2 regions of the Geodermatophilus sp. SYSU D01186 genome follow, and region 2 is predicted to be linked to the other one. Evidence: riboswitches for the same ligand, from Rfam matches in the RefSeq annotation. Region 2 holds a riboswitch; the other holds the start of a gene.
The links. Region 2 has a riboswitch for thiamine pyrophosphate ahead of thiM (hydroxyethylthiazole kinase). Riboswitches for the same ligand answer to the same signal wherever they lie in the genome.
Positions count from the first base shown of each region.

Region 1 (6,968 bases), on a different contig from region 2:
AGTCGGCCCGCCGGCGCAGGAACGCCACGGCGTCGTCGCGGGTGGTGGCCGGGACGGCGTTCCACCGGCACAGCAGCGGGTCCTGCATCGCGGCCAGCACGTCGTCGGCGTCGTCCGCACGCCAGGTCCGCAGGCGCAGCGCGCCGGCGGTCAGCTCCACCGGTTCCACGGGGAGGCATCCTCCCCGACTGCTCAGGCCGGGACCGAGACCCCGACGCCGCCGCGCGTGTGGGCGCCGTAGCGGGCGATCTCGCGGTCGAGGTCCAGCGGCGAGGTCATCGCCGCACCCTCCAGCAGCTCCGGGGTGATGGCGTCTGCCGGCAGCAGCCAGGAGACCTCGAACTCCAGGCCGTCGGGGTCGTGGGCGTAGAGGGCCTTGGTCGTCACGTGGTCGGACATCCCGACCAGCGCACCGGCCTGCAGCAGCGCGTCGCGGATGCGGGCCAGCTCGGCGAGGGTGTCGACCTCCCAGGCCAGGTGGTACAGCCCGACGGTGCGCCGGCCGGCCTCCGAGGCCCCGGCGCCCGCGCCGATCTGGAACAGGCCCAGGTCGTGGTCGTTCGTCGACCCCTCCGCCTGCAGGAAGACGGCCGTCCCGGGGATCTCCGTCTTCGCCCGGAAACCCAGCACGTCCCGGTAGAAGGCGTGGCTGCGGGCGACGTCGCGGACGTAGAGGACGGCGTGGTTGAGGCGCTGGACCGGCATGACGGTGCTCCCTTGGACGGCTGCACCCCAGTCTGCGCGCAATTCGTTGACGTTTCAAGTATCAGTCCTGCCCGTCCGGGTAGGGGCACGCCATGGACCACTCACGCGTGCCCGTCCTCGAGGCCCTGCAGGAGTTCCGCCGCCGCGGCGACGTCGTCTTCGGCCCGCCCGGGCACAAGCAGGGCAGGGGCGCGGACCCGCGGGTGGTCGAGGTCGTCGGCGAGGGCGTCTTCGCCTCCGACGTCCTCTCGCTCAACGGGCTGGACGACCGCCGGGAGTCGCAGGGCGTCACCACCCAGGCCGAGGAGCTCATGGCCGACGCCGTCGACGCCGACAAGGCCTTCTTCTCCACCTGCGGCAGCTCGCTGTCGGTGAAGAGCGCCATGATCTCCGTCGCCGGCCCCGGCGAGGAGCTGCTGGTCAGCCGCAACGCGCACAAGTCCGTGGTGGCGGGGTTGATCATCAGCGGCATCCGCCCGGTCTGGGTGCACCCGCACTTCGACGACGAGCGGCACCTGGCGCACCCGCCGGAGCCCGAGGACGTCCGCCGCGCCCTCGCCGCCCACCCCGGCGCCAAGGGCATGCTGCTGATCACCCCGACCGACTGGGGCACCTGCGCCGACATCGCCGGTGTGGCCGAGGTCTGCCACGAGCGGGACCTGCCGCTGATCGTCGACGAGGCGTGGGGCGCGCACCTGCCGTTCCACCCCGACCTGCCGGCGTGGGGCATGGACGCCGGCGCCGACGTCGTCGTCACCAGCGTGCACAAGATGGGTGCGGCGGTCGAGCAGAGCTCGGTGTTCCACCTCAAGGGCTCCCGCGTGGACCCGGAGGTGCTCAAGCAGCGGGAGGACCTGCTGGGGACCACGAGCTCCTCGTCGCTGGTCTACCTGACCCTCGACGGGTGGCGGCGGCACATGGTCGAGCAGGGCGAGGAACTGCTGGGGACGGCGATCGAGCGGGCCGCGCGCATCCGGGCGGAGCTCGCCGCGATGCCCGGCCTGGCGGTCATGGGCCGGGAGGTCATCGGCACCGGCGGCGCCTTCGACCTGGACCCGCTGGCGATCACCGTCGACGTCCGGGGGCTGGGCATCACCGGCTTCCAGGCCGGGGACTGGGTGCGGGCCGCCTGCCACGTGGACCTCGGCGCGGCCGACACCTTCCGCGTCAACGCCCGCATCACCCACGCCGACGACGACGAGACCGAGAAGGCGCTGCTGGACGCGATGCGGGCCCTGGTGGACGGCGCACCGTCGATGGAGCGCCCACCGCGCGTGGACCTCCCGTCGCCGCAGGGCCTCGAGCTGGAGCAGGTGATGACGCCCCGGGAGGCGTTCTTCTCCCGCGTCGAGCAGGTCCCCGCGGCCGAGGCGGTCGGGCGGGTGGCCGCCGAGCTGGTCAGCCCGTACCCGCCGGGCGTGCCGGTGCTGGCGCCCGGCGAGCGGATCAGCCAGGACGCCGTGGACCACCTGACCACGGGGGTGCGGGCCGGGATGCTCGTCCCGGACGCCGCGGACCCGTCGATGGAGACCCTCCGCGTCGTCGCGTGAGTCGATGGCCGTCGTCGTCCGGGTGCCGCCGGAGCTGGCCTTCCTCCTCCGCCCGAGGGACCGCCCGTCCCGCGAGCGGCGGCTGGCCTTCGACCCGGACGCCACGCTGGGGCACGTGCTGCGGGCCGCCGGCGTCCCGCCGACCGAGGTGGGCGGGCTGCGGCTGGACGGCGTCCCGGCCCGGCCGGAGGACCGCGCGCACCCGGACGGCGTGGTGGACGTCGTCCCCGTGCCGCGGCCCCAGCCGGCCCCGCCCGGTGGCTTCCTGCTGGACGTCGGGCTGGGCGCCCTCGCCCGCCGGTTGCGGCTGCTCGGTGTGGACGCCGCGTGGTCCAACGACGCCGACGACCCGGAGCTGGTCGAGCGCGCGAACGCCGAGGGCCGGGCCCTGCTCACCCAGGACCGCGGGCTGCTCATGCGCCGGGCACTCGGACGCGGCGCCCTGGTGCGCGGCAGCCGGCCCGACGACCAGCTGGCCGACGTCCTCGACCGGTTCGCTCCCCCGCTGGCCCCGCTCACCCGGTGCACCGCCTGCGGCGCGCGCCTGACCCCGGTGGCCAAGGCCGAGGTCGCCGACCGGCTGCCGGCGGGCACCCGCCGCACCTACGACGAGTTCTCGCGCTGCCCGGCCTGCGACCGGCTCTACTGGCGCGGCGCGCACGCCCGCCGGATCGGGGCGGTCGTCGCGGCCGCCGAGCGGCGGGACGGCGGTACCGCGTAGGACAGCCTCACCTCGGCCCGCGGGGGCCACACGTTGGCCCCGGCGTGTCAGGGCGCGCGGGCACAGCGAGGAGCGCTCATCCACCCGTCGCACCGCTGCGAGGCCCCCGTGTACCTGTCGAAGACCGAGGCCGCCGTCCTCCCGACCACCCTGGTCGGCTCGCCGGATCGGAGGCCGGCCCCGGGCAGCCGCCGCCGGATCTGGCCGCTGCTGGGGCCGGCGTTCGTGGCCGCGGTGGCCTACGTCGACCCGGGCAACTTCGCGACCAACTTCTCCGGCGGCGCCTCGTTCGGCTACACGCTGCTGTGGGTGATCGTCGCGGCGAACCTCATGGCGATGCTCATCCAGTCGCTGACCGCCAAGCTCGGGCTGGCGACCGGCCGGGACCTGGCCACCCTCTGCCGGGAGAACCTGCCCCGCCCGGTCGCCCGGGGGCTGTGGGTGCAGGCCGAGGCGGTCGCCATCGCGACCGACCTGGCCGAGATCGTCGGCGGCGCGGTGGCGCTGTACCTGCTGTTCGGGGTGCCGCTGCCGGTCGGCGGGGTCATCACCGCCGTCGTCGCGTTCGTGCTGCTCGCGGCGCAGTCCCGCGGGCACCGGCCGTTCGAGCGGGTGATCGCCGGGCTGCTGCTGGTCATCGGCCTGGGCTTCGGCTACACGCTGGTCAGCTCCGGCGTCGACGCCGGCGGGGTCGCGGCGGGCATGGTGCCGTCGTTCTCCGGCTCGGAGAGCCTGCTGCTGGCCACCGGCATCCTGGGCGCCACGGTGATGCCGCACGTCATCTACGTGCACTCGGCACTCACCCCCGGCCGATACGGCGACGTCGTCACCGCCGGGCGCACCGAGAGCGGCCGCCGCCGGCTGCTGAAGGCCCAGCGGATCGACGTCCTCGTGGCCATGGGCCTGGCCGGGCTGGTCAACGCCGCGATGCTGGTCATCGCCGCGCAGCTGTTCACCGCCGACGACGGCATCGCGTCGCTGGAGAGCGTGCACGCCGGGCTCGGCGACCAGCTGGGCACCGGCGCGGCGCTGGCCTTCGCCGTCGCGCTGCTGGCCTCGGGCTTCGCCTCCTCCTCGGTCGGCACCCACGCCGGGCAGGTGGTCATGGCGGGGTTCCTGCGCCGCTCCATCCCGGTGCTGGCCCGTCGGCTGATCACCCTCGCCCCGGCGCTCGCGGTGCTCGTGCTGGGCGGGGACCCGACGACGGCGCTGGTCTGGTCGCAGGTGGTCCTCTCCTTCGGCATCCCGTTCGCGCTCGTCCCGCTGCTGTGGCTGACCTCCCGCCGCGCGGTGATGGGCTCCTGGGTGAACCGGCCGGTCACCACGGTCGCCGGCGCGGTCGTCGCGGCGCTGATCATCGGGCTCAACGGGCACCTGCTCCTGGGCTTCGCCCTCGGCTGAGGCGCCTTCCCGCCGATCATGGCGTCGTGACCACTCCGGAGCCGCCTCCGGTGGTCACGGCGCCATGATCGCGTGTTCGGCGAGGGGCTACGCTGGGCGGCACAACCGAACACACAGCAGGGGAGCGCTTCGGCGCTGAGAGTGCGGGATCCCGCAGACCCTCGAACCTGATCCGGGTCATGCCGGCGCAGGGAGTCTGGAGGAAGACCATGGCCGAGCAGGCCGTCCGTCCGTCGTCGGCTGCGCCCACCCGGGGGCGTCCCAGCCGCTGGCGCACCGTCGACATCGTCGTCACCGCCGTCCTCGGCGTCGCCTTCGGCGTCGTCTTCTGGGCCTGGGGCCTGCTGTGGGCGGGCACCGGGGCGGCGTTCGCCGCCTTCCCGCCCGGGCAGGCCTTCATGTACGGCGTCTGGCTGGTCCCGGCGGTACTCGCGCCGCTCGTGGTCCGCAAGCCGGGCGCGGGGCTGTTCGCCGAGCTGATCGCGGCCGTCGTCTCCGCGCTGCTCGGCTCCGCCTGGGGGACGACGACGATCGTCTACGGCATCCTGCAGGGCCTGGCCGGCGAGGCCGGGTTCGCCGCGTTCCGGTACCGCTGGTTCGGCTGGGTGCCGGCGCTGCTGTCGGCGGCGCTGGCCGGTGCGATGGCCGCCGTCCTCGACCTCCTCTACTACTACCCGGACTGGACCGGGGGCTGGAAGACGACCTACGTCGTCCTCGTCGTCGCCGGCACCACGGTCGTCGCCGGCGTCGGAAGCGTGCTGCTCACCCGGGCGCTGGCGGCCAGCGGCGCCCTGTCGTCGTTCGCCTCCGGCCGCACCCGGCACTGAGCGGCACCGGCCCGGCCGCCGTCGCGCTGGCCGGGTGGGGTTTCCGGCACGCCACGCGGCGGGCCTGGGCGGTGCGGGACGTCGACCTGCGGATCGACCCCGGTGAGCGGGTGCTGCTCACCGGCGCCTCCGGGTCGGGCAAGTCGACGCTGCTGCGGGCGCTGGGCGGCCTGCTGGACCCGGAGAGCGGGGACGCCGACGGCGTGCTGACCGTCGACGGCGCCCCGCCCGACCGGCGGCGGCAGCGGGTCGGCATGGTCTTCCAGGACCCCGACGCGCAGCTGGTCATGACCCGCGCCGGGGACGACGTCGCGTTCGGGCTGGAGAACGCCGGCACGCCCCCCACCGTGATCTGGCCCGCCGTCGACGCGGCGCTGGACGCGGTCGGCTTCGACCTGGGGCGGGACCGGCCGACCGGGGCACTGTCCGGCGGGCAGAAGCAGCGGCTGGTGCTGGCCGGCGCGCTCGCCCCGCGGCCCGGGCTGCTGCTGCTCGACGAGCCGACCGCCCAGCTCGACCCGGCCGGCGCCGCGCTGGTCCGCGGCGCGGTCACCCGGGCCGTCGCCGGCCGCGGCGCCACGCTGGTCGTCGTCGACCACGACGTCGAGGCGTGGCTGCCGCTGGTGGACCGGGTCGTGGAGCTGCTGCCGGGCGGGGGGACCGTCGAGCACGGTCCCGGGTGGACGCCGGCCCCGCTGCGGTTCCCCGACCGCTGCCCGCACCCGCCCGGGGAGCCGTTGCTGGCCGCCGAGGCCGCCGGGTACACCCACCGGGAGTCCGCCGTCCCCGCGCTGCCCCCGACCGACGCCGTCCTGCGCGCCGGCCGCACCCTGGCGGTGACCGGCCCCAACGGCACCGGCAAGTCCACGCTGGCCCTGCTGCTGGCCGGGCTGCGCGCGCCCACCACCGGACGGGTGGCCGCTGCGCCGGTGCTCACTGCGGGCCTGCGCCGCCCCGGCCGGCCGCCGTCGCGCTGGCCGGCGGCGGAGCTGGTGGAGCGGATCGGGACGGTGTTCCAGCACCCGGAGCACCAGTTCCTCACCGGCCGGGTGCGCGACGAGCTGTCCCTGGGGCCGCTGCGGTCCGGTGCGGGCGCCGCGCAGGCCCACGCCACCGCCGAGGAGCTGCTCGAGCGGCTCGGGCTGGCCCCGCTGGCCGAGGCCAACCCGTTCACGCTCTCCGGCGGCCAGCAGCGGCGGCTGTCGGTCGCCACGGCGCTGGCCACCCGGCCGCGGGTGCTGGTCCTCGACGAGCCGACCTTCGGCCAGGACCGCGACACCTGGGCCGAGCTGGTCGCGCTCCTGGCCGAGCAGCAGAACGGCGACCGGGCGCTGTGCCTGGTCACCCACGACGCCGCCGTCGTCGCCGCGCTGGCCGACGACGTCCTCCCCCTCGGCGCACCGGTGGCCGTGCCGTGACCGCGCCGCTCGCGCTCGGCCCGGCCCGGCCCGTCCCGCTGTCGGCGGTCAACCCGGTCGCCCAGCTGACCGCCATCGCCCTGCTCACCGCGGTGCTGCTGGTCAGCGGCGACCCGGTCACCCCCGCCGTCGTCCTCGCCGCGGAGCTCGCCCTGTTCCCGGCCGCCGGGCTCACCCGCCCCCGGGAGGTGCTGCGCCGCACCTGGCCGCTGCTGCTGAGCGCGGCCGGCGTGGCGTGGGTCAACGTCGCCTTCGGTGCGCTGGACGGCGCGGCCGCGTGGCTCAGCGGCGCCACGTGGGGGCTGCGGGTGGTGGCGCTGGCGCTGCCGGGCGTGCTGCTCGTGGC
Region 1 covers NZ_JBJGYW010000020.1:70,844-77,811, forward strand. Annotated here, with positions in the region: gene ACI784_RS15780 (GNAT family N-acetyltransferase) at 1-169, opposite strand, end outside; gene ACI784_RS15785 (VOC family protein) at 193-705, opposite strand; gene ACI784_RS15790 (aminotransferase class I/II-fold pyridoxal phosphate-dependent enzyme) at 798-2,255, shown strand; gene ACI784_RS15795 (Mut7-C RNAse domain-containing protein) at 2,260-2,976, shown strand; gene ACI784_RS15800 (Nramp family divalent metal transporter) at 3,085-4,377, shown strand; TPP riboswitch at 4,486-4,589, shown strand; gene ACI784_RS15805 (ECF transporter S component) at 4,587-5,204, shown strand; gene ACI784_RS15810 (ABC transporter ATP-binding protein) at 5,276-6,622, shown strand; gene ACI784_RS15815 (energy-coupling factor transporter transmembrane component T family protein) at 6,619-6,968, shown strand, end outside.
Region 1: linked by a shared signal. The riboswitch ahead of ACI784_RS15805 (ECF transporter S component) and the one ahead of thiM (hydroxyethylthiazole kinase) in region 2 are both predicted to bind thiamine pyrophosphate.

Region 2 (6,968 bases):
GGACTCCATCCGCGCCGCCGCGCAGCGGTTCCTCAACCAGCAGGAGGGCATCGACACCTTCACCTCGGAGGTGCTCGCCGGCGCGCTGCGCTCCATCGTCGGCCGGCTGACGATCGAGGAGATCATCCGGGACCGCGCGGCGTTCGCCTCCGCCGTCGCCGAGGAGGCGGAGTCCTCCCTCACCGGGCAGGGGCTGGTGCTCGACACCTTCCAGCTGCAGGACATCCAGGCCGAGGGCAGCTACCTGGCCGACCTGGGCCGTCCCGAGGCCGCCCGGGTGCTCAAGGAGGCGAGCATCGCCGAGGCCCGCGCCCGGCAGGCCGCCCAGCAGGAGCAGCTGCTGGCCGACGAGGCGATCGCCGTCGCCCAGCGGCAGCTCGCGCTCCGGCAGGCGGAGATCACCGCCGAGACCGACGCCGCCAAGGCCAGGGCCGCCGCGGCCGGCCCGCTGGCGCAGGCCGCCCAGGACCAGGCGGTGCTCATCGAGCAGGAGAAGGTCGCCGAGCGGACGGCGGCGCTGACCGAGCGGCAGCTGGACACCCAGGTCCGCCGGCCGGCCGATGCCCAGCGGTACAAGGTCGAGCAGGAGGCCGAGGGCCGCAAGAACTCCGCGATCCTCACCGCCGAGGCGCAGCGGCAGGCCACCATCGCCGCCGCCCAGGCCGCCGCCGAGCAGGCCAAGCTCTCCGGTGAGGGTGAGCGGGCCCGCCGCTCGGCGCTGGCGGAGGCCGAGGCGATCGAGGGCGCCAAGCGGGGTGAGGCCGAGAAGCTGCGCCGGCAGGCCGTCGCGGACGCCGTCGAGCGCGAGGGTCAGGCCGAGGCGGCCGCGATCCTCGCCCGCGGGCAGGCCGAGGCCGAGGCGCTGGACGCCCGCTCGGAGGCCTTCGCGAAGTACGGCGAGGCGGCGATCCTGGAGATGCTGGTCAAGGTGCTCCCGGACGTCGTCCAGGCGGCCGCCGCCCCGCTGGCCGGCGTGGACAAGATGACGGTCATCTCCGCCGACGGCGCCGGCTCGCTGGGCCGGTCGGTGGCGGCCAACGTCGCGCAGGGCCTGCAGCTGTCCGGCGACCTCACCGGCGTCGACGTCGCGGCGCTGCTGCGCCGGCTGGGCGGGGCGGGTGCGCCCGGCGCGGACGGTGCCTCCCGGGCCACGGACGGCGCCACCCGCATCCCGATCGTCCCGGCCACGGGTGAACCGCCGGCGAGCTGACCGTCAGAGCCGGTCCGGCCAGGTCTCCCGCTCGTGCGCCGCCCGCCAGAACTCCAGCTCGTACCGGGTGGCGACGGTGAACGCGCGCAGCATCGCGGGCTCCGCCCCGGGCGACGCGAGGGCGGCCGCGTCCACCAGTGCCCGGGCCTCGCGAGCGGCGTCCTGGAACGCCGGGGAGTCGTAGGCGGCGACCCAGCGCAGGTACGGGTGCCCGGGGACGAGCGCGGCGGTCCGGGCCAGCCGCGCGCCGACGTCCGCGTACACCCAGTAGCAGGGCAGCGCGGCGGCGGCGCCCACCGCGTACGGAGCCGTCGCCGCCGCGGCCACCAGGTAGGAGACGTAGGCCAGGCAGGTCGGGGAGGGCACCGGGTCGCCATCCGGCCGGTCGGCCGGCCGGAGCTCGGCGGCCAGCAGGTCGGCGTGCAACTGGCGCTCGACCGTCGCGGTCGTGGCCGCGGACGTCGCCCAGAAGGCCGCGGCGGCGGAGTCCGGGGCGCGGGCGGCGAGCAGGGTCAGCGCCCGGGCGTACTCGGCGAGGTAGAGGGTGTCCTGCTCCAGGTAGTGCCGGAAGGTGGCCGGCGGCAGGGTGCCCGAGCCCAGCTCTGCGAGGAAGGACAGCTCGTCGATGGCCACCCGCAGGCCGGCGGTGGCCGCCCAGGCGCGCTCGGTGAACCGCTCGGTGGACGAGGTCACGACGGCCAGATGCCGGCGAAGTGGTGGACCGGGCCGGCCCCGGAGCCGATGCCCAGCCCGGCGCCGCCGACCAGCGCGGCCTGCAGGTAGTCCCGCGCCCGCTCCACCAGGGGCAGCCAGTCGCCGGCGCCCTCCGCGGCGGCGAGGGCGGCCAGCGCCGAGGAGAGCGTGCAGCCGGTGCCGTGCGTGGCCGAGGTCGCCACCCGGGGCCGCCGGGTGGGCGTCGCGCCGGCCGCGGTGACCAGGACGTCGACGCTCTCCGCCCCGCCCAGGTGGCCGCCCTTCAGCAGCACCGCCCGCGGGCCCAGCGCCAGCAGCGCCTCGCCCTGCCCGACCAGCCCGTCGACGTCGGTCGCGGGCGCGGCGTCCAGCAGCGCCGCCGCCTCGGGGACGTTGGGCGTGACGAGGTCGGCGAGCGGCAGCAGGGTGGTGCGGACGGCGTCCACCGCCGACTCGTCGATCAGCCGGTGGCCGCTGGTCGACACCATGACCGGGTCGCAGACGACCGGGCCGGCGGGGCGGGCGGCCAGGACGCCGGCCACTGCGGCGACCACCTCCGCCGTCCCGAGCATGCCGAGCTTGGTGGCGGCGACGGGGACGTCGTCGAGCAGCGTGTGCAGTTGCTGGGCGACGAACTCCGCCGGTACCGGGTGCACGCCGGTCACGCCGCGGGTGTTCTGCGCGGTGAGGGCGGTCAGCACCGCCGTCCCGTAGGCCCCGAGGGCGCTGAAGGTCTTGAGGTCGGCCTGGATGCCGGCCCCGCCGCTGGGGTCGCTGCCGGCCACGGTGAGCGCGACCGGTACCCCGGCCCGCCGCGGGGGCGCGTCCGGCGCGGTCACCGGTGCGCCCCCGCGGCCCGGCCGGCGGCGATCCCGGTCCGCAGGGCGCGAGCCGCCGCCTCCGGGTCGGACGCGGCGCAGATCGCGGACACCACGCAGATCCCGTCGACCCCGGTGCGGGCCACGTCGGCCGCCCGGCCGGCGTCGATGCCCCCGATCGCCACCGCGGCCAGGCCACCGGCACGGGCGGCGGTCGCCAGCGCGGCGGCGCCCGCGAGCCCCAGCCCCGGAGCGGCGTCCGGCTTCGTGGGGGTGGCCCACACCGGGCTCAGCCCGACGACGTCCACGGTGCCCGCGGGCAGGGCCAGCGCCGCGTCGAGTTCCGCCGCCGAGGAGACGCTCACCCCGAGCAGCCGGTCCGGCCCGAGCAGCGCGCGGGTCTCCCCCGGCGGCAGGTCGTCCTGTCCCACGTGCGCGCCGTCGGCGCCGGCGACCACGGCGACGTCCACCGCGTCGTTGACCACCACCGCCACGTCCGGCCGGTCGGCGAGCGCCGTCTGCACCGCCCGGGTGAGCGCCAGCAGCTCCCGGCGGGAGGCGGTCTTGTCGCGCACCTGGACGGCGGTGACCCCGCCGGCCACCGCGGCGCGGACGACGTCGGCGACCGGCCGCGGGTGGCACAGCGCGGTGTCGGTGACCAGGTAGAGGGTGGGGTCGAAGCGGGTCACCGGGAACCCCGGATGTCGGCGCCGGCCAGGGAGTCGCCGTCCAGGGCGTCGAGCGCGTCCAGCCACGCGGGCGCGAAGGTGCCCGGGCCGTCGGCGAGGTCGGCGGCGACCTCGGCGGCCAGCGCCACGTGGGCGTGGGCGGCGACGGTGCCGGTGAGGGCGTCGCCGGTGGCGGCGACGTAGGCGGCGACCAGCGCACCGAGGGCGCACCCGGCACCGGTGGTGCGGGTCAGCAGTTCCGAGCCGCCGCCCACGCGGACCGTCCGCCGCCCGTCGGTGACCAGGTCGACCTCGCCGCTGACGGCCACCACCCCACCGGTCCGGCGGGCCAGGTCGGCCGCGGCCGGGGCCGCGGCGTCGGTGCCGGCGGTGCTGTCCACCCCGCGGCCGCCGCTGCCCGCGCCGGCCAGCGCCATCACCTCGGAGGCGTTGCCGCGGACCACCGTGGGCCGCAGCCCGACCAGCTCGGTGGCCAGCTCGGTGCGGAAGACCAGGCCGCCGACGGCGACCGGGTCCAGGACCCACGGCGTCCCGGCGGCGGCCGCCGACCGGGCGGCCAGGCGCATCGCCTCGGCGGTGCGGGCGTTCACCGTGCCCACGTTGACCAGCACGGCGGAGGCGACGGCCGCGAAGTCGGCGGCCTCCTCCGGGGCGTCGACCATGGCCGGCGCCGCGCCGGCGGCCAGCAGGGCGTTGGCGGTGAGGGTCTGCACGACCGTGTTGGTCAGGCAGTGCACCAGGGGGGTGGTGGCGCGCAGGGCCGCCCGGGCCGCGCGCAGGTCGTCGGCATCCACGCCGTGACATCCCTTCGCCAGTACGAACTGGAGCAGGTTCGACGGGTGTGCTCTCAGTCCCCTGCGGGGACACCCCGTGTCACTTCCGCCGCCGAACCTAACAGCCGGGCCCTCAGACCGCGGCGGTCACCGCGGGCCGCGCGACCGGGACGGCCGGGCGGGGCGACGGCCGGAAGCCCCTGGCGATGAGGACGGCGGCGAGGCTCATCTCCCAGACGGTGACGGGGAGGGCGGCGACCATGCCCCACACGGAGACCTGCTCGTAGAGGCCGAACAGGATCGCGGTGGACGACGCGAAGACGACCGGTCCGCCCACGATCCCGAGGACGGCGATCCAGCGCGGCACGAGCCGGGACCGGTACACGAGGACGGCGAGCAGCAGGCTGTTCACCCCGATGACGAGGCCGGGGCCCAGCAGGAACGTCCGGTCGTGCAGGGCGACCAGCGACCGCGCGACCGCCAGCAGCCCGGCGTCGTCCGTGCCGGCCGCGGGGTCCTGCCGCAGGGTGACCACGGACAGGAGGCTGACGACGCCGACGACGATGAGCGCGGCCTCGAGCAGCCGGCCGCAGACGTAGGCCAGCGCCATGCCCTCGCCGTGCCGCTTGACCACCGGGTACAGCGTGACCGCGGTGCCGATGCACGAGGCGGCGAGCACGACCTCGAGGAAGCCGCCCCACAGCACGTGGGTGTCGGCACCGGCGCCCAGGACGTAGCCCGGGTCGCCCAGCACCGGCTGGTACAGCGCCAGCGCCACGACCGCGGTCACCGCGGCCACCACGAAGAACGTCCCCGCGACGACCGCGGTCCCTCTGTCCGTGCTCATGTCGTTCCCTCCCGGCCGAGGTGTACGGCGTACACCGATGCCGGAGACGGTAGGTGTACGTCGTACACCGGTCAAGGGCTAGGCTCGTCAGGGTGGCCTCGGCGGGGAGCTCGTCGGGGCGAGCTCGTCGGTGGGAGGGAGCCGCGATGCCCCAGCAGGCAGCCGGCGCGCGGCGCGTCCCGCTCAGCCGGGAGCGGGTGCTGCGCGCCGCGGTCCAGCTGGCCGACGAGGCCGGGATCGACGCGGTCAGCATGCGGCGGCTCGCCCAGGAGCTGGGGGTCGTGCCGATGGCGCTGTACAAGCACGTCGCCTCGAAGGAGGAGCTGCTCGACGGCATGGTCGACGTCGTCATCGGCGAGTTCGAGGCGCCCGACCCGTCGCTGGACTGGCGGACGGCGGTGCGCGAGCGGGTGCTCTCCGCGCGGCGGGCGGTGCTGCGGCACCCGTGGGCGCGGCAGGCCATCGAGTCCCGCACCCGCCGGACGCCCGCCGTCCTCGGCTACATGGACGCCGTGACCGGCACGTTCCGGGCGGGGGGCTTCTCCGCCGACCTGACCCACCACGTGATGCACGCGCTGGGCAACCGCATCTGGGGCTTCAGCCCGGAGCTGTTCGACGAGGCGCCCGGTGCGGACGCGCCGGCTCCCACCCCGGAGGAGCAGGCGGCCATGGCGGCGGAGTTCGCCCAGCGGTACCCGCACATCCTCGAGATCGCCGTGGCCGCGAACGAGGGCCCCGGGGCCGGGTCCGGCTGCGACGAGCAGTTCGAGTTCGAGTTCGCCCTCGACCTGCTGCTGGACGGGTTCGACCGGCTGCGACAGCAGGGCTGGAGCTCTCGGCCGGCCTCCGTGCCCGGCTGACGGGACCGGACGGGCTCAGGCGTCGGTCAGCGCCGTGGCCGGCAGCCAGTCGGCGTCCAGCAACTCGGCGATCTCCTGCAGGGACGACGTGTCCGCGCCGGCGGTCGACCCGCTGACCGCCAGCCGCTCCACCATCACGCGGGCGACCTGCTCCTCCACGGTGTCCTCCGCGAAGGCGACCCGCCACGGGGAGACCTGGCCGTCGCGGTGCGTGCGGCCGGTGACCTGCCGGGCCTGGATGCCGGAGAACCGCGGCTGGTGGAACAGCCCGACCCGCGGGGTGGCCGAGGCGGCGGACCCGCTCGGCAGCAGCTCGCCGGCGTGCAGGCTGATGGAGGCGGTCACGGTGAACACGCACACCGGCGCGGCGCCGGTCTGGAAGCGCAGCCGCTCGGCCTCGACGTCGAACCGGTCGCGGCCGTAGATGGCGGCGACGGGGATCCCGGAGTCGAGCAGGGCCTCGCGGATCGGGTCGGCCGCCGTCTCGACGAACTCCACCGAGACGGCCACCTGCCGCTCGGCCTCCACCTGCGCCCTGACCCAGTCGACCGTCGCCTGCGCGCGGATCAGGCCGGCCTTCTGCCGGAACCGCAGCAGCGCCGCCCGGCCGCGGGCGCTCTGCCGGGCGCGCCGGGCCAGTTGCATCTCGGTCCGGAACTCCTGCCACTCGGAGTCGTAGGCGGACCGCTCGGCGGGGGTCAGTGCGACCGGCGTCCCGGTCACCGACACCGGCCCCCAGGGCGCCGGCCGGTGCAGCGTCGCCGGTGGGGTGCCGTCGGCGAGCCACCCCTGCAGCCGGGCGAGGTCGGCGCGGCGCTCGTCGGCGTCCTCGGTCCAGGCCCAGCCGTAGCGGCCGCGTTCCACGTGGAACCCGTGCTCGGCCAGCCGGCCGGGCAGGTCGGACCAGGCGCGCAGCGGCTCGCCGTGCCGCTGCGCGAACTGCGGCGCGAGGTACGGCAGCTCCAGCGGTGTGTGCGCGGGGGTGGCGGTCGCGGCGATGACGAACGGCGCGTCCTTGACCCGGCCGGCGCCGGAGACGGCCTTCCAGTGCTTCCACCGCTGGGTCGTGGTGTGCCGG
Region 2 covers NZ_JBJGYW010000003.1:81,774-88,741, forward strand. Annotated here, with positions in the region: gene ACI784_RS03115 (flotillin family protein) at 1-1,210, shown strand, start outside; gene ACI784_RS03120 (TenA family protein) at 1,214-1,903, opposite strand; gene thiD (bifunctional hydroxymethylpyrimidine kinase/phosphomethylpyrimidine kinase) at 1,900-2,742, opposite strand; gene thiE (thiamine phosphate synthase) at 2,739-3,410, opposite strand; gene thiM (hydroxyethylthiazole kinase) at 3,407-4,204, opposite strand; TPP riboswitch at 4,197-4,291, opposite strand; gene ACI784_RS03140 (DUF4386 domain-containing protein) at 4,317-5,030, opposite strand; gene ACI784_RS03145 (TetR/AcrR family transcriptional regulator) at 5,177-5,890, shown strand; gene ACI784_RS03150 (helicase) at 5,906-6,968, opposite strand, start outside.